DNA from 4 places in the Paenibacillus sp. Marseille-Q9583 genome. Region 4 is predicted to be linked to each of the others. Evidence: riboswitches for the same ligand, from Rfam matches in the RefSeq annotation. Region 4 holds a riboswitch; each other region holds the start of a gene.
What was found. A riboswitch is a leader RNA that binds a small molecule or an ion and turns the genes downstream of it on or off. The one in region 4 is predicted to bind cyclic di-GMP.

Region 1: it holds a riboswitch for cyclic di-GMP, as region 4 does, so the genes downstream of both, ACWNM1_RS01365 (discoidin domain-containing protein) here and ACWNM1_RS08130 (DUF6612 family protein) in region 4, are expected to answer to the same signal.
Region 2: it holds a riboswitch for cyclic di-GMP, as region 4 does, so the genes downstream of both, ACWNM1_RS11215 (thiamine pyrophosphate-binding protein) here and ACWNM1_RS08130 (DUF6612 family protein) in region 4, are expected to answer to the same signal.
Region 3: it holds a riboswitch for cyclic di-GMP, as region 4 does, so the genes downstream of both, ACWNM1_RS03605 (anti-repressor SinI family protein) here and ACWNM1_RS08130 (DUF6612 family protein) in region 4, are expected to answer to the same signal.

What each region holds. Positions count from the first base shown of each region.
Region 1 is NZ_CDRJTB010000001.1:324,024-328,424, reverse strand. Features, by position in the region: gene ACWNM1_RS01385 (leucine-rich repeat domain-containing protein) at 1-40, opposite strand, end outside; gene ACWNM1_RS01380 (Crp/Fnr family transcriptional regulator) at 160-843, shown strand; gene ACWNM1_RS01375 (EAL domain-containing protein) at 899-1,882, shown strand; gene ACWNM1_RS01370 (hypothetical protein) at 1,992-2,564, shown strand; cyclic di-GMP riboswitch class I at 2,722-2,808, shown strand; gene ACWNM1_RS01365 (discoidin domain-containing protein) at 2,966-4,401, shown strand, end outside.
Region 2 is NZ_CDRJTB010000018.1:69,449-73,849, forward strand. Features, by position in the region: gene ACWNM1_RS11200 (SDR family NAD(P)-dependent oxidoreductase) at 1-50, opposite strand, end outside; gene ACWNM1_RS11205 (helix-turn-helix transcriptional regulator) at 224-1,180, shown strand; gene ACWNM1_RS11210 (methyl-accepting chemotaxis protein) at 1,303-2,553, shown strand; cyclic di-GMP riboswitch class I at 2,744-2,838, shown strand; gene ACWNM1_RS11215 (thiamine pyrophosphate-binding protein) at 2,957-4,401, shown strand, end outside.
Region 3 is NZ_CDRJTB010000004.1:87,224-91,624, forward strand. Features, by position in the region: gene ACWNM1_RS03600 (2-oxoglutarate dehydrogenase E1 component) at 1-1,182, opposite strand, end outside; cyclic di-GMP riboswitch class I at 1,654-1,738, shown strand; gene ACWNM1_RS03605 (anti-repressor SinI family protein) at 1,766-1,921, shown strand; gene ACWNM1_RS03610 (helix-turn-helix domain-containing protein) at 2,129-2,458, opposite strand; gene ACWNM1_RS03615 (TasA family protein) at 2,618-3,238, opposite strand; gene sipW (signal peptidase I SipW) at 3,330-3,917, opposite strand; gene ACWNM1_RS03625 (hypothetical protein) at 3,919-4,401, opposite strand, start outside.
Region 4 is NZ_CDRJTB010000011.1:119,151-123,551, forward strand. Features, by position in the region: gene ACWNM1_RS08110 (pseudouridine synthase) at 1-29, shown strand, start outside; gene ACWNM1_RS08115 (Cof-type HAD-IIB family hydrolase) at 61-861, shown strand; gene ACWNM1_RS08120 (DUF4179 domain-containing protein) at 1,014-2,627, opposite strand; gene ACWNM1_RS08125 (RNA polymerase sigma factor) at 2,680-3,129, opposite strand; cyclic di-GMP riboswitch class I at 3,333-3,425, shown strand; gene ACWNM1_RS08130 (DUF6612 family protein) at 3,543-4,391, shown strand.

The DNA.
Region 1 (4,401 bases), on a different contig from region 4:
GCGTTTCGGTAAGCCCTTTTCCGTCAAAATTATATCTCATGGAAGGTTCTCCTTTGTTATTGGTTTTGGCATCGTCACGATAGAATATAACAGGATGATGATTTATTATCAGTATGTTGGCATACAAAACTATGGAATGTTTTAGAAAGGAATAATGAGATGGAAGCTTCTTTTTGGACTGGCATTCGCTTTTTTCAGGGTTTACCCTCGGAGGAGATCAAGGCGGTCTCAAGATTATTCACTTATAAGGCATATTCCAAGGGGACTCTAGTGTTTAAAGAATCAGATCCGGGGGATCATGCCTACATTATCTATTCGGGAATTATAAGAGTGTACGCTACCACGAAAGGGAAAGAGCATACCGTAGATCTTTTTGGAAAAGGCGATTTCTTTGGCGATCTGGAAGTGATCCATCCCTCCAATATAAGAGTGCTGTCTGCGGTGGCTATGAATGATACTGTATTATTTGTGATTAAACGTGAGCCTTTTGAGCAGATGCTTGCCGACTACCCGTTGATTAAGGAACAATTGATGCTGCTGCAGATGGACCGTTTATTTTTATCGAATCGGTTATTACATGAAATGAAATTTCATGATGCGAGAGCGCGTGCGATATTTACAATAAGAAGACTATACCAAAGATTCGGAGCAGAGGAGCAGGGCAAACAGAGGATTGATCTTCGATTGACCCATCAGCAGTTCGCGGATATGATCGGAACGCTCAGGGAGACGGCTACCCTTGTGCTTAAAGATCTGCAAGAGCAAAAGATTATTGATATTCAACATCAGCAGATCACCGTGTTAGACCCGACGTATTTACTGGAGTATACGGATTTCGATTGAGATGAGCAGTTCCAGGATCTTTTTCAGAGAATTGATTATTAAAGGGGTTGTGAATGTGGCATGTAATCATTGTGTAGTAAGAGAGCTGAATTTTGAAATCAAGGCTCATGGTGAGCTTAATCTAAGGATTTTACCTGAGGTTATTCATCACTTGAGTAGAAGTAATACGATACATAAGGTAGAAGAAAATGTGATTACGATTAAGGAGGCTGGGGTGAGGGATTTCCTAGATTTCTGTAATGACCATATGGAGTCGGAGCAGTTTGAATTCCGTATAGATGACCAAACATGGAGACCTCTATCCGAATTACCTACTGTACTTGATATGGAGTGGATTGATGAGGTTATAACTAAGGGCTTAGTTACTTGTCACTTCCAACCGATTGTGAACGTACGGGAAGAGATTTTTGCATACGAGCTCCTATCCAGATTTAAAAAAGAAGATGGGTCCCTTATCTATCCTAATGAGATTTTTGCGGCGGCACGGAATCGTGGGCGTTTATATGCTTTAGACCGGTTATGTAGAATGACTGCTGTAAAATATGCGGCACCCTTAAATAAAAAAACGTTTATTAATTTTATCCCAACGTCGATCTACGCGCCAGAGTTCTGCTTAAGATCAACCGTTGAACTGGCTAATCAATTAGGCGCCGATTCCTCTCTTTTTGTCTTTGAAGTTGTTGAGACGGAGAAAGTGGATGATCTCGCTCATTTGAAAGCTATTTTGACATATTACAAGGATCGGGGATTTGAATACGCTTTAGATGATGTTGGCGAGGGTTTCAGCACGATCGAGATGTTATTGGAGCTTAAACCCCATTACATGAAGCTGGATATGAAATATGTTCAGGGTGTGTCCAGCGATCTGAACAAACAGAAAATAGCTAAACAATTTTTAGAAAAAGCTTTAGAAATTCAATCCATTCCTTTAGCAGAAGGTGTGGAGTTTAGAGGGGACTTTGAATGGCTTAAGCAGAGTGGTTATCAGTTGTTTCAGGGATATTTATTTGGAAAGCCTGATCCTATTCCCAAACAGTGATCCTAATGAGTATAACTCCGTCTAGAGGATGAGGTGAATTTCAGGTTAGAGTCTGAGTACAGCCAACCCCCGGGGTTGTATAATTAAGGTAATTGAGAAGGGGGACGGGATGGATATGAAATGGCATAAGTACATCACACGCTGGGCGGATTCTAGAGGGTTAGGTGGACGAGAAATTGATTATCAATGGCCGTCTCCATCATTTCCGGTGGTAAGTATTCGCAGCAATTTGGGTCGATACTCAGGTCAGGGGTATGGTCACGGAAGCAAGCCACAAGTGAAGACAGCTGTTGGATTAATTGCTATTGGAGATGTAGCTGTAGGCTTGATTTCCATAGGTGCGATAAGCGTAGGGGTTCTATCCGTGGGTGCAATATCACTAGGAATGTGGTTAGCCCTTGGAGCGATAGCAATTAGCTGGCTTGGCTTCGCGGCTGGGGCGATTGCCATTGCAGGAGTGGCTGTAGGCGCGATCGCGATAGCCGAAAAAGCGTTGGGAGCTGTCGCCATAGGTGATACGGCATTTGGGGCGGTAGCCATAGGACGGATTGCTGGGGGAGCAGTAGCTATTGGCCAATGGGCATATGGTCTAATCGCAGTTGGCGAGCATGGCTTCGGGTTAATTCCCATCACGGGCGATGTGTGGAATTGGTTCCGGCGTTTGTTTGGTGCGGGGAGTTAAGTAGACCTCCAGTCCTAAAGTTTCCTCTCTCTTCCGGGATACTCGATAAAGAATATCTATCACGATAGAAAAAGTAATTGCAATTACCTATTCGGATTTCATACCAATTAATCATGCGATCAGATGTAGCGTTATGTTACTCTTTGTAATGTATTCGAAACTTCATAGGCAAACCTATGGAAATGTAGGGACGCAAAGCTATAGGGACTAAGGTTATCATAACTATTGTCAGCCAGCTGCCAAAGAGTGTATTACGCTTTTTGTTCTTAAGGTTTAATAAAAATTAAGTCTTAGTTTTTATGCGACTTTATACGCAATCAAGCTACTCTTTTGGGGTAGTTTTTTTTGTGTCTATTTTTAGGCACGGAAGAGATTCATATTACATCTGGGGGGTAGAAAAGATGAGGAAAATGATTGCGATCGCTACATCGGCAGCCATGTTAGCCAGTTTTTCGAGTGAGGCAGGTTATGCTTTAGCAAGTGATGTAAGCAAGGTAAGTGTAGTGAACACTGTAGTGAACACTGTAGTACAAAGCAAGGCTAACCTATTCAGCAATGCGTCAGTTATTCCGTTTGATCTGTACGGCAAGGCTATCCTAGGTGCTTATAATGATGTTTTTAGAATGAATCCTGCGAATATTAAATCCATTACCAATAACGGTGGTAACTACTCAGGTTCACCTATAGCTAAGGCTATGGATGGCGATATGAGTACGCATTGGGAAACGGGCAAACCGAATAGTTCAACGTTTACGAATGAGGTTGTCTTTGTTTTCAATGAGTCCACTGAATTAAATAGAATCGTATACGCTGCAAGACAATCCAGTGCAAAGGGGAAGGGGTTTGCTCAGGAATTTGATATTTATGGTTCAACAACGGATGCAGGCGATTTTACGCTAGCATCCTCTGGAGAATATAAAGGCGGAGCAGGTGACGTAGTAGAGATTCAGTTTGCACCTACAACCTTCAAGAGACTTAAATTTGTCTTCAAAAAAGCTAACCAAGATTGGGCGAGTGCAGCTGAGTTTTCTTTTTACAAAGAAGATACCGTATCTGCTAAAATGAAAAATTTATTTACAGATGATACCTTGAGTCAAGTTAGCGCAGCATTTAATACGGTGGAGAAATTAACGGCTTTAGAACAAGAAGTGCAGACACATCCACTGTACGCACAGTTTCAAGCAGATATAGAGAATGCAAAAGTACTTCTGGAGAATCATCAAATAGAGGCAACAGCGGCTAAGGTTTCGAAGCTAAAAGCCTATGGTACAGCATATGAAAATGCCTATAGCGAAGCTTATAGAATGCCTAACTCTAATGTATCAAAAGTAACGGTGAACGGTGGAAGCTATCCAGGTACGAAACCTGAATACATACTCGATGACCAACCGAATACACACTGGGAAACCAATAAAAACAATGATGACAGCTTCACGAATGAAGTTGTGTTTGAGTTAGCGCAAGCGAAAATACTAGATAGAGTGGCTTTCCTGGCTAGAGATAACCGCAAAGGCTTTCCAGAGGCTTTTCAAATTTATGCATCAGAAACAAGTAAGGGAGAGACCTTCCAGCTCGTATCTAGCGGAACCGCGACTAGTACGAATGACTTTCTGGAGTTTAAATTCGAACCTACGAAGTTTAAAAGATTGAAATTCAAGTTCACAAAAGCCAATATCAACAGACCCTTTGCAGCTGAATTTAGATTTTATACAGAGGATAAAGTAAGCGAAGCTGTAAATGGTATTTTCACAGATGGCACGATGAGTGCGGTTGTTCCTGCTTATAATAGCGTCGAAGCAATCAATGAATTAGAAGAAGCGGCAAAAGTACATCCGCT
Region 2 (4,401 bases), on a different contig from region 4:
GCACCTCTGCTGCTCCCGGTAACCAATGCGACTTTCCCTTTCAATGTCATAGCCCTCAACCCTTTCCACATGAATTCGGATTTCAATATTCTGTGAACATTCCTTACGTTTTATAAGTATAGCCCGTATATATGACATCAACTGACATATATAATATAATCATGATTTAGAAATGATTAAAGGTGATCGTCTAAGCAATAATTCGAGGAGGTACAATAGCCTAATGAGAGCCGACCGTTTGTTATCAATATTACTTCTGTTGCAAAATCGTGGAAAAATGACTTCTAGAGAATTGGCCCAAACACTCGAGGTATCAGAACGAACTGTGTTTCGTGATATGGAAGCATTAAGTGCTTCAGGAATACCCATTTTAGCTGAACGTGGTCGTGAAGGAGGCTGGATGCTTACTGAAGGGTACCGAACCTCCCTAACGGGTATGAAGCCACAAGAGATTGGTTCACTGCTTCTGTCCGCTGACGCATCTATAATGAAGGATCTGGGGATACAAGACGACTACTCTTCCGCTCTTCTCAAACTAGAGGCTGCATCCTCACATCGACTTAGTAATCCAGCAAATTACCTAAGCGAGCGTATTCATATTGATGGCGCCAGTTGGCATCCTTCGGATGAGACTTATCCGTTCCTTTCTGTACTGCAGAGAGCACTTTGGGAGGACCGCAAAGTAAAAATCACTTATCTCCGGAGCAACGAGACAACAGTCCGTTTCATTGAACCACTTGGGTTAGTTGCAAAACGCGGAGTATGGTATGTCGTAGCCAAAAGCAAAGATGAACTACGAACCTTTCGTGTGTCCAGATTAGTTAACGTTGAGGAGACTCATGAGTGGTTTAAAAGACCTGATGCCTTTGATTTAAAACAGTACTGGGAAGAGTCCACCACGGCCTTTAAAGCAGCACTGCCAAAGTATCAAGTAAAGCTAAGGGTTAGAACATCTGTCTTAAAAGAATTACAGCGAGAACGATTCGTCTCTGTCCAATTGATAGAGCCAACTAGCAATGCAGAGTGGGTGAACGTAGATGCCGAATTTAATACGATCGAGTCGGCCTGCCGGATAATCCTTTCTTTTAGTCCCTCGGTTATTGTACTTTCACCGCAAGAACTTTTAGAGATGGTAAAGTCTGCTATCGCAAAAATTTCAGCTATTTATGAGGATTTTTGACACGAAATCTAAAGAACTACTCCGAAAAGAAGATTTATGTCAGTTCTTACTATAGACCAATCACCCTTAAATCCCATATAATAACACCAATACATAATATTAATAAGGAGGACATTATACCAATGAACTGGATGCATAAACTTCCGTTAAAACAAAGAATTGTTGCCGGATGTTACCTCGTTGCCGCACTATTTGCCATTCCTGTTTTAGTTACTTTTATGATCTTAGGCAACATTATTTTGGGTATTGTTCTGATCGTAGTTCTTGCTGCTCTAACTTTCCCCGTGGCCCGCTTTATCGAGAGAACGCTTACATCTTCTTTTGATGACATCGCGAATGTATCTCATAGTATTTCAAAAGGGGATTTTACTAGTAGAGCCGACGAGAACGGGTCTATGGGGGACGTAAGTCGTTCCTTTAATACTATGATTGACAAGCTCAAAAAGATTTTGACAGAAGCATCACAAATCACTCGTCAAGTTATGGATGCAAGCCGTGGAATCGAAGATAAGAATCAGAATTTGAAAATTGTCATGGCACAGGTAGCCTCTTCGTCTAACGAGCTAGCTCTTGGTGCAAATGAAATATCTACGGATATCGCTGAAATGACAGAATCCATTAAAGATATTGAGAATAAAGTATCCAATTATACGAATTCAACGAAAGAAATGAACAGACGTTCAATACATACATTAGAACTAGTTGAACAAGGACGGCAGTCCGTTGATACTCAAGCTGAAGGCATGCGCAAAAACATCCAGGCTACTCAAAAAGTAGCTGATACTATCGAAGCCCTGTCTCATAATGCTCGCGGAATTACGATGATTACAAAAACCATCACAGAGATCGCTGAGCAGACCAACCTCTTATCGCTGAATGCCTCCATCGAAGCTGCACGTGCAGGAGAGCATGGTCGAGGTTTTGCTGTAGTCGCACAGGAGGTTCGTAAACTTGCCGAGGAATCAACAGCTTCAACGAAGGAAGTCTTTGGCTTAGTTCGGAGCATCGAAACTGATATCAAACAAGCGATTGACAATATCGCTATCAACGAAGAAGTCGTACAGGTACAGAATGAGATGATCACTCAATCTGCTCATATCTTTGCTCAAATTGTGCAAAGTGTGCAGTATATTACCGAGCAAATCTCTTCCTTCTCTGCTGAAAGTGATCTGATGTTAGAAAGTGCCTTGAAAATCTCAAGTGCAATAGAGAATATCTCTGCAATCACACAGCAAACCGCTGCCGGCACCGAGGAAGTATCCGCCGCTATGAATGAACAAATTAATGCCCTGCAGTCCGTCGCTGAAGAAACGGAGAAAATGACACAGGCTGTATTTAATCTACAGAAGACTATCCATATTTTCAAGTTTTAAGTCATTTGCAAATCATATAAACAAGTCCAAAAACTCCTTCTAAGTTTTGACTTAGGGGGAGTTTTTTTATATCTATTATTTCATAGGTTGGACAAGACTTTCGTCAAAATTCGAGTTAATTTGCGAAAATATATTGACAAAGGTTCTCTAGGAATATATTGTAAAGGAAAATTCTTCTTATAAATTTTAAAATTAATATTGGCAAAATCTTCGAAAGAGGATGACGCAAAACCATGGATCTACAGCCTCATTTATATCAGAGGCCATGACTGCCAGGTTGCAGAAAACCAAGACGACTGAACAATTGTTCAGTCTCTATGGCGATTTATGCCACCAACCTGTGCCCTAATTCAGAGCACAGGTTTTCTAATGTTTGATTTTAAAATAACAATCAACTTGTGAGGTGTATTTTTTGAAGACAGTCGCAGATTACATGTCGGAAGCACTACGGAACCTAGGTGTTACCCATTCCTTTGGTATTATCGGGAAATCCATTTGTCCTATTGTTCTTAAAATGGTAGATTACGGTATTGAATTTATTCCTGGGAGACATGAGTCCAGTTCCGGCTTCGAAGCAGCCGGGTATGCGCTTAAAACTGGAAAACTAGGTGTAGCTTTTGGTACTTCAGGTCCTGGTGGAACAAACCTATTAACTGCAGCAGCACATGCTAAGGCTAACAACCTACCTGTCCTATTTATTACTGGCCATCAATCTATTAAAGAGCTTGGAATTCCCCAATGTCAGGACTCTACCTCTTTTCTAGCTGATTTAGCTGATATGTTTAGACCTGCCACCTTATATAGCAAGCTTATTGAACGTGGAGATCACTTTAACACAATCTTTAATCATGCCATATCCATTGCCTTGAGCGGTAATCGTGGTCCAGTTCACCTTTGTATTCCCTTTGATGTACAAACGGAATTGCTAGAGGAATGTAATATTGTAATCCCTGAACGCGAATCACTGGTTAGCCATGCTAATATCGACCGAGTACTTGATGCTATAAATAACTCTAAGAATCCAATAATTATCGCGGGTAAAGGCGTTAACCGCTCTGGAGCACATAGTGAGCTAATTCAATTAGCGGAAACATTTAATATTCCTGTAGTTACATCTCCAGGTGGTAAAGGGGCTATAGCTTGGGATCATCCACTCTATCATGGTCCAATTGGAGTAGGCGGTTGTACCCATGGGGATGACTTGCTGAATCAAAGTGATCTATTTATCGTTCTTGGCTCACGTTTAAGTGATATGACTATTTGTAATCTTAAAAGGGAAAATCATCCTGCAACATTAATTCAGTTTGATAGCGATCCGACTTTTGTCGGAAAAATATTGTTCTCTAAAACGATTCCAGTGACTGGAGATCTACGCGACAATCTAGTTTACTATCTCAATAATATTGACACGAACAACATCACAAAACGCGAAGCACCGACAAATTCTGATTATACCGAAGAGCCTCCGATTTTACCAAACCTTTCACTTGCATCGGTCTTGAGTACGATGAGTGATTTGATTCCTTATAACAGCACAGTCTTTGTTGATGATGGTAGTCACGGTTTCCATGCTGCGAAATGGTACAAGGTTAAAAAACCGGGCAGTTTTGTTTTCGATGCTTACTTTGCTTGCATGGGTAATTCCATTGGGATGGCGATTGGTGCAAAGGTTGCTGCTCCAGAAGAAACGATCTTCTGCATTACAGGAGATGGCTGCTTTATGATGCTAGGCGCAGAGATTAACGCTGCTGTCTGCAAGGATATTCCTGTCATATTCATTGTTGTGAATAATAAACAGCTAGATATGGCTCTAAAAGGTATGGAAAAAACTACAGGACGTATTGACGG
Region 3 (4,401 bases), on a different contig from region 4:
AATGATATGGATCGTCCCGCCATTCTGATAACCTTGAAGTTTGCCAATATTAAGTGTTTCTGCAACAATCCCTTCACCTGGAAAAGCAGCATCGCCATGCATCAGTACCGCCATAGCTTTACTGGTATCAATCTTCGGCAATCCGGCTGTGCTCCGATCTTCTTGAGCAGCACGAGTGAAGCCTTCCACGACAGGATTGACGAATTCCAAGTGACTTGGATTATTCGCTAGTGTTATTCTTGTGCGTACGGTTTCTCCTTCGCGGACAGCACGATCTGCACCGAGATGGTATTTCACATCACCCGTCCAGCCATAGTTAATGCCTGTAGAGCCTTCGGAAGGGAAAAGCTCCTTGTTTGGAGAATGATGAAACTCTGAAAATATAATGTCATAAGGTTTACCCAAAATATGTGCAAGAACGTTGAGGCGACCACGATGCGCCATGCCCATCAGAATATGCTCTGCGCCGTCATGCGCAGCAGCGCGTACGATTTCATCCAGCATCGGTACGAGAGCGTCATTGCCTTCCAAACTGAAACGCTTCTGACCCACAAAGGTTTTGTGGAGGAAGGTTTCGAATTGCTCTACTTGGATCAGGCGGTTTAGCAGCTCTTTACGTTCTGCATTATTTAAAGGCGCTGGTGAGCTTGTGGATTCTGCCTGTCTGTTCAACCATTTCAGTTCTTGTTCTTCATGCACATGCCCGAATTCATAGGCGATTGTCTTGGTGTAAGCCTGACGCATACGCTGAACTGCATCCCATCCGGTATGCACATCATTCGGCGCATTCTCCCAAATGAGCGTGGCAGGTAGTGCGATCAGATCCTCACGAGTCAGCTCATAGGTCTCGAGTTCAAGATATTTAGCCATGGGATTGTGATCGCGCTCAAGCGGATCAATATCAGCGGCCATATGGCCATATATACGAATATTAGCGATTAGCTTGGAAGCTCTTACTGCCTTTCTAAGCCATTCGGTGTCTCCCGAAATGCGAGGCTGTGGAGCCGGTTCGCTATCCGGTGTTAGGGGTGGGGGACCCGAATTTGTAAAAAGCTCGCGATAATTATTCTCTACGGTGGAAGGATCTTTCACAAACTGTTCATATCTTTCTTGAATGTAGCCTAAATTGGGTCCGTAATACTTACTCCAAATGGATTCGTTATAGGGCTCTTTGGCTGCCATGAATACATCCTCCTTAACGGATGAACTCCATACGTGACATTTTGTGTCAACGCTTACTGGAGCTGTGATGATTGCGGTTTCATTTCTCATCTTATTGTGCTACTTTCCACACGTGTAATCAATTCATTCTTTCGTCCAATACGTTCGCAAAATGGTATGGGTTAGCTTGTTCTAATGAAAAGAACGCTGTTTCTTCTCATTACCCATTCCTAAGGCCCACTAAAATGATTCTAATATCCTTATTTTTAACTAATAGGGAAGGAAGTATTATTATATTGGCTTAATTAATTTTATGAATGGGACGAGTATCGTGTTAATAGGACAAGATATCGCACAAAAGCGCTTCTATTTTTTGTTTTTTAATGGAAAAACTAATCAGAAATCGACACACTTTTCCACTTTAGTATAGTATAATGTTATTGCAGTTAGCGATTTTCATATATTTCAAAGTAGATCCTTTCGCGTAAAGGGTCCAGTAAAAGGTAAACCTGCCGAAAGGCAGGGGCACAAAGTCGCGGGTCTAAGGTAGAAATACTATGACAGCCGGATTGCCTGGGGACGTAAAATCTTAGGAGGAGATTTTTTGGACAAGTCCAACCAGGGAAGCAACAGAGAACAGCAGGTCATTGATCTAGACGTTGAGTGGGTACATTTATTATTAGCAGCTAAGAAGGCTGGCATAAAGGCAGATGAAATTCGTCGATTCTTTCATGAGAAGACAGTGCAAGCCGTGCAGTAATACATTTAGTGCGTTATATTTTGAAAAGGGGCCCAGCGATAACTCGCTGGGCCCCTTTTCGGTATAAAGCAAAATGTAAGTTTCACAACGAATATGATCATTGATTCTGCTAGAATTCAAACGCCTCCGCAGTCCATGTTAGGAGGGTGAAGGCGCTTATGTTTAATAGTATGAGTAGAAGAGGATCTTATCAGGTCAGGTGGAATATTAATCCTTCTGATCAAGGCGCCATTTCTGGTAGTCCAGAAACTCCTTGAATTCGCGTTTGCTTATGCCTGAGGCCATAGCTTCCTGCACCAATCGGAACCATTCCGAATCTAAAGGTGACTCCTCAGCATCATTAGGTTCTCCATAGAGCAAAGCGTGGATGGATACCTGAAGCGCATCGGCGATCTTTTCGATAAACTGGATTGAAGGATTGGATTGGATGTTTCTCTCCACATTGCTAAGATACGACTTAGCAACATCCGCTCTGTCCGCAAGCTCAGATAGGGAGAATCCCTTTTCTAGGCGGAGATGCTGGATACGTTGGCCCATATTTTGTGGCACTATGCTGACGCCCCTCCGTAATTTTTGTTATTAGTATAGCAAATATCAATAAATTCGACAAAGTTTATTGTAAAAAGAAGAGCAGCATCTACTTATCCGCTTTCCGGAATAAGAATCTGCTGCTCTTCGAATGGAAGACTTATTAGATTATTTAGCGGATCCAGCAGTTTGCTTACCTACGAAATCCCAAGTCAGTGTTAATGAATCTTTTTGGAAGTAGTTCTGCTCTTGGCCGTTATCAACAAATTCGAATTGAACGGTGAAGCTATCATTTGTGCCGGCCTTAATTCCAGATGCTTCGCTAGTTCCCCAGATTGCATCAAGTCCAGTGTTTTTTACGAGATCCGGTGTCTGAGTCTTCAAATCGGCCAGGGTAGTTTCCCAAACTACTTTCTCTTCACTACCAGGTAAGATGCCGCTTTTATCTTTATTCACCAGGAATTTAACCTTGATGGATTTTGCCAAATCGTTAGCGCCGTTGTTACCACCTACATCATTAATAGAGGTAGCTGTTTTGAGGAGAATCGAACCGATATCAAGTGTACCGTCATTTTTTAGTTTGAAGTCTCTTTTGATCGTATCGCCTGGCTTCAAATCCTTCAAATCAACGATAACAGAAGGATCTGAGTTCAAATCCAGTGTACCTGCTGCAAATGTAGCGCTGCTTTGTGCAGTGTCACTAAAGTAAGCGAAGGTTCCTCCACCAATCAATGATAAACCCAGTGCTGCTGATGCTACGCCAAGACCCAATGTTTTTTTGATACCCATAATTAAAATTCCTCCTCGGTTTTTGTGGTTTTTTTATAAAAGTTATATATTGTAACTTCCGGTTCGTAAGCGGAAGCGGACAATCAACGAATTACTGTATTTCAGTTGGGGGTGGAGAGGCGGGCAGTATAGCAGCATTTTTCTTTTCGAGTGCAGCTACAGCCTTCCATGACGAATACAGAGCATAGAGCAGGAGCATCAAGCCTGGTACGATCATGAGCATGACACTTCCAGCTTTGGAAACTGCGAAATTCATAGCGTAACCTACGTAAGGTACGGTGACCCCGGTATACTCAGCTACAACATTCGTGGAACTGGTAGGGTTCATATCAGGCGCATCATTGTTATCGCCTTTCGTGCGATACATGGCTTCACCAGTAGCGTTGTTCATTGTTGCTTCTACAACACGGTGAGTAATGAGCAGGTTTTCTTCATTTCTAAAGGTGATAACATCGCCTTTTTTGAAGCGATTCATATCTCCTCCGGGTTTTAAAGCGACAATCGATCCGGTATGAATCCCTGGTTCCATCGAACCTGAGAGTACCGATTTGATCTGGTATCCGAAGAAGGCAGGTTCACCGCCGGAGGCCTTTGATAAAACTACGGCTACCACCAGCAGAATGAATATCACAAGCATGATGCTCGATAATGTATTGTTGATCATTTTTTTAATCCGCATATTATTCGCCACCTTTAACTTGTTGAGGGTCCGAAGGGGCTGGTGTTGCTACCGGTGGGGAAGTGGTTGTATCTTCCGCTTTTGGCGCCTCCTGAGGAACTGCTTGCTGTGGTACATCTTTTGGAATCGTTAGCTCTTCACCAATTTCCGGAACGACCGGGTTAGTGGCTGGGGCTTCAGGCTGTTCTTTATTTATGTTCTCTGGAGTAGCTTCACCTTTCGGTGGAGTCACTTCCGATTTTGCTTTCTCCTCAGCTTCAGCTTTCGCTTTGTCCTCAGCTTCTTGCTTTTCTTTTTTCTCCAGTGCCAAACGTTCTTCTTCTTTCTTCGTTTGTTCCAGCGCCTCTAGTCGGGCTTTCTCAAGTGCTTCCAATTGTTGTTCACGGGTTTGACTGATCAATTGGAGCTGACTCTGAAGATTGCTGATTCCTGAAGTAGCCGATTCTTTAAGACCATTCATTTCAGTATTGAGATTTTCATAAGT
Region 4 (4,401 bases):
TCTTAGGCGCAGAATCATCTCAAGGATAATATAGAAAAAGAAAGACAAGGATGGTGGAGTATGAGATACAAACTGATTGCACTAGATGTGGACGGTACGCTATTAAATGATGATCACCACTTAAGCTCTGAGAATAAGGAAGCTATTGCTGAGGTTACACGTCTTGGCGGTCAAATCGTATTGTGTACGGGACGCAGTCCACAGAACTCGATTCCTTTCATGGAGGAAATGGGGCTGACTGGTTACGTGCTTGGTCACAATGGAGCAGCGACGGTACGAGTGGAAGATCGAGAAGTGCTGCACCAATATGGTATGGATGCACGTGGTCTTGACCCCTATATTGACTATTGCCGTAAGTACAATATTCATTATGATGTGAATACTGCTTTTGATATGTATGTTGATAATGTAGAGAATCTGACTAAAGAAGCTAATTATATGTATGAGCACTTCCGTATTGTGCCAGCGACGCTACCAGCCTGGGAAGATTTCCGTGAACCGGTTGTTAAGTTTACTGTATTTACACAGCCAGAAATCCTTGATGAAGCTGAACGTGAATGGCGTACTTGGGCTCCTGAGTACAATATTTTGCGGAGTGGTGAATTTTTCGTTGATTTGATGCATCCCGAATCTTCTAAGGGCAACGCATTAAGAAATCTCGCTGTGAAGCTGGGAATTCCGCAAGAAGAAGTCCTCTCAATCGGTAATTATTTTAATGATATTTCTATTCTTACCTATGCGGGGATGGGCGTGGCGATGGATAATTCTCCTGTAGAGGTAAAAGCGGCTGCGAATGCTGTTACAGGTTCGAACAATGAGCATGGTGTGCGTGATGCGCTGGTTAAATATTGTTTATCCTAATAATGGAAAGCATAAAGCGGACTTGAGTCCGTTCTATGCTTTTTTTGTTATGAAGGAAATAAAAGAGATACATAACAGAATTGATTCTATCCAAAAATAACCCGCCCTTAAGATTAACAAGAAAGGGCGGGACAATAAATTAACTTCCTGTATTAAAGTTTTATTTCCTCGTTCCGGCTAGGATCGCTATATTTATAGATACCAGGGTTCAGTTCGATTTTTTCGTCGAAAGGAATATCTTTGTAGCTATCAATATTAGTTCCTGTAGATATCATGCCCTTAGGTGTAATTTCAGGCACCACTTCTTTGCCGTTAATCCGTAACGTAGTTTGGTTAACGCTTTTGAAGCCAGGAGATTTGGAAGATGATTCAACAATTAAATTTTCGCCCTCAGCATAGTACATGAATTCAATCTTTAATCCATCGACATCAATTGAAGTGAACTGTTTGTCTTCTTTAGGTTTGTTTATGGTGATCCAATTCTTAGTGGTATCACGTTTCTCAATCACAGCATCCTTTAATATAAGTTTCATTGGAACATCGGACCAGTCGTTATACCATTCCGGAGATTCGAACTGAAATAAATGCTGGTAGCTTTCGGAATGATCTCCTTTCAAATTCCAACCCCCAGTGATTGTTTTATCACCTATAACCAACTGAGCGGTATTATAGTGGACAATTCCTTTTTTTAGTGAATCATTTTCATCTATTAGAATTTGGATATCCAAAGGGGTAACCACTAGCTGATCCAAGGTTATACCGGTCTTTTCTTGAAATTCAGAACTGTTATACAGTTTCTTAGTGTAAATCGCCTCACTTGCTTTTTGTCCATCTGCTTTAAAATCGAACTTCCACGTACCTGAAAATCGTTTCGCTTCTTTAATGTAACCAAATTGAAGACTAGCTTCCTTCCAATCTGATTCAGTTATATTGAAAACCTGTTCAATAAATAAATCCGATCCTTCGTTAGGCATGATGGTAGGAATTGCCTCCTTCTCTTGACCACCAGTACTAACTACCAAATGTGGGTTACCCCGTCCTAAGTCAGATGGTGATGCAGCGACTTTGTAACGGATAATGGTTTGATTGGAAACATGTCGAACGGATTCGATTTGAATGCTTGGATATTGCTTAACTCCAGTATCGATTGTATCCCCTGCTTGATGATTAGATTGTAAGGGAATATTCTGATCACGGTAAAAAATGAGATTCCGTGCTTCAAACTTGTAGTCCTTTTTATCATCCTTTAATGTATCAGGTGTCTCATATACTCCAATGAGTTTCTGGCTTTCAGGATCGTATTCTAAATAACCGTATACCTTTGCCTTGGCACCTGATTCACTAGTCATGATGTTTTCCTCTGTAGCAAATCCAGTATATTGGGATAGATCAGATTTAGTATCAAGTGATAACAGCATTTTCATTTTTTCTCCGTCAGTTACAACACCGTTCAAATTCATTGTTACTCCTGAACTGGAAGCTTGAAGATTATACTGTTGACCGATGCCGTTATTTAATGCATTGTTCACACTCCGACCACCAATTTTATCCCAATTAATCGTCATACTAGCGAATACAGGAATGGCCACAAGAAAGAGGCAAGAGAAGACGATGCTGATTGGAACAACCTTTTTATTAGACCTAGGAGTATTCTGGGACGCATTCAGATTTCTTTGACGTTTATAGGCTTCTTGTTCTATGGCAGTCCACATCAAATCATAATCCGGTCGGGGAATATGTTTATCTTTTTCAATATACAGACTCATTACTACTCAGCTCCTTTAGTTGGGTTCCACCCATACTATTTAGTATTTTAAGTCACTTATTCAGTCTGGATTTTACAGTTCCTTCGGGTATGCTCATAACTTTAGAGATCTCGGGTACAGTCAATTCGTTGATAAAACGAAGGACTACTACCATTCTGATTTTGTCGGGAAGCTGACTGTATAACCCTTGTAATTCTTTTTTAGTTTCCTGTCGATCCAAACGTTTTTCTACAGGGTTTGATTCCTCAGACCTGGATAGTAAATAATTACGTACTTCTTTCATCCACCCCGTTTTACGCCTCTTAATCACACTGTTGCACTCATTCGAAGCAATTCTTAAAATCCAAGATTTCAAGTTTCTTACCCTAGACTTATCCGCTAAGATAACTTTTACAAATACCTCTTGGCAAATATCCTCCGCATCTGCCTGATTTTTCATTAAGTAGTAACAAAAATAATATACCTGTTCTTTATAGAGCTCGAAAATTTCTTGTTCACTCATTTTGCTGCACCCCCTGTCTTGCTGTTCTCATTAATAAGACTTATAAGCGTATGTAATCGTTCATTTTTCATTTTGATTATAGTATTTCTTCTGAGTATCATAGCGAATTTGAATGGAAGATAAGTCGTTTACAGGTAATTATAACCATGGTAAAATTAGCGGTGGGACAGGCGTCCGTAAGCTAATTAAAACTAATTGAATGTCCGCGTTAAAGGTAAAATCATCGAAAGATGATGACACAAAGCCATGGGTCTAAAGCCTTTTCTACAGAAGGAAATGATCGCCAGGCCGCCATAGGGATGTCTTATGAAGCATAAAGGATAGCTCTAAGAATATGTAATCAATTTTGAGCTCTTTTATTATTTCGACCTATACGGCGTTACATTATCGCAAGGGGCCGAAAGGGGAAGTACATGAACAGTTTTTTCAAAACAATAGGCACTAGTTTGGCAGTAGGTGCTTTATTGCTGTCCGGAACGATCGGATGGATGTCTAATCCTGAAGTCGTGTCTGCAGCTACCACAACAGCAGTAACCGCGGATCAAATGATTAGCAAAGTAACGGCAGCCTCTAAAGCAATAAAGAATTTTCACTTAGATGTGATCAAAAAACAGGATATTCAGAGCGGTGGGGTACGTATCAGCAACACTAACACACTGAAGCTGGATATTAATCGACTGCCGAATTTTGCTGCAGCTGGCACCGTTGATAGTAGTCTTTTAGAAACATCGTACAGTCTATATGCCAATGACAAGGAGTTTTACTATCTTGTAGACGGAAGTGAACTGATCGATGAATCTGAAGATGAAGGTTACGACGATGACGGTGAGCCAATCGATCCTGATGCGCAGTATTGGATTGGACTGGAGAAGATGGAGTGGGATTCTTTTTACTCCAAAGGTCAATACGATCCTGTTTCCATGCTTGATTCGGTAAAGAATTATAAAAAATCTATGAAAGTCAGCACTGCCGGTGCTCAGACCGTCCTGCAGTTCACGGTAACCGATCCGACAGCAGCTAAGGGAATAATCAAACTCTATGACCAGGAGAACCTCTGGGATGGTGAGACAGTTCAACCCAAAAGCGTAACGTGGAAATTATTCGTCAATACTAAGACCTGGCAGACGGAAAAGCTGACAGTCGATCTGAGTTATGTGCTGATAAGTGATGGAGAAAAGGATACATACAACACGAAAATCGAAGCTAAGTATTCCAAGAATAACAAAGGTACAACCATTGTTAAGCCCGCCGAACTAGAATAATAAGGTCGAT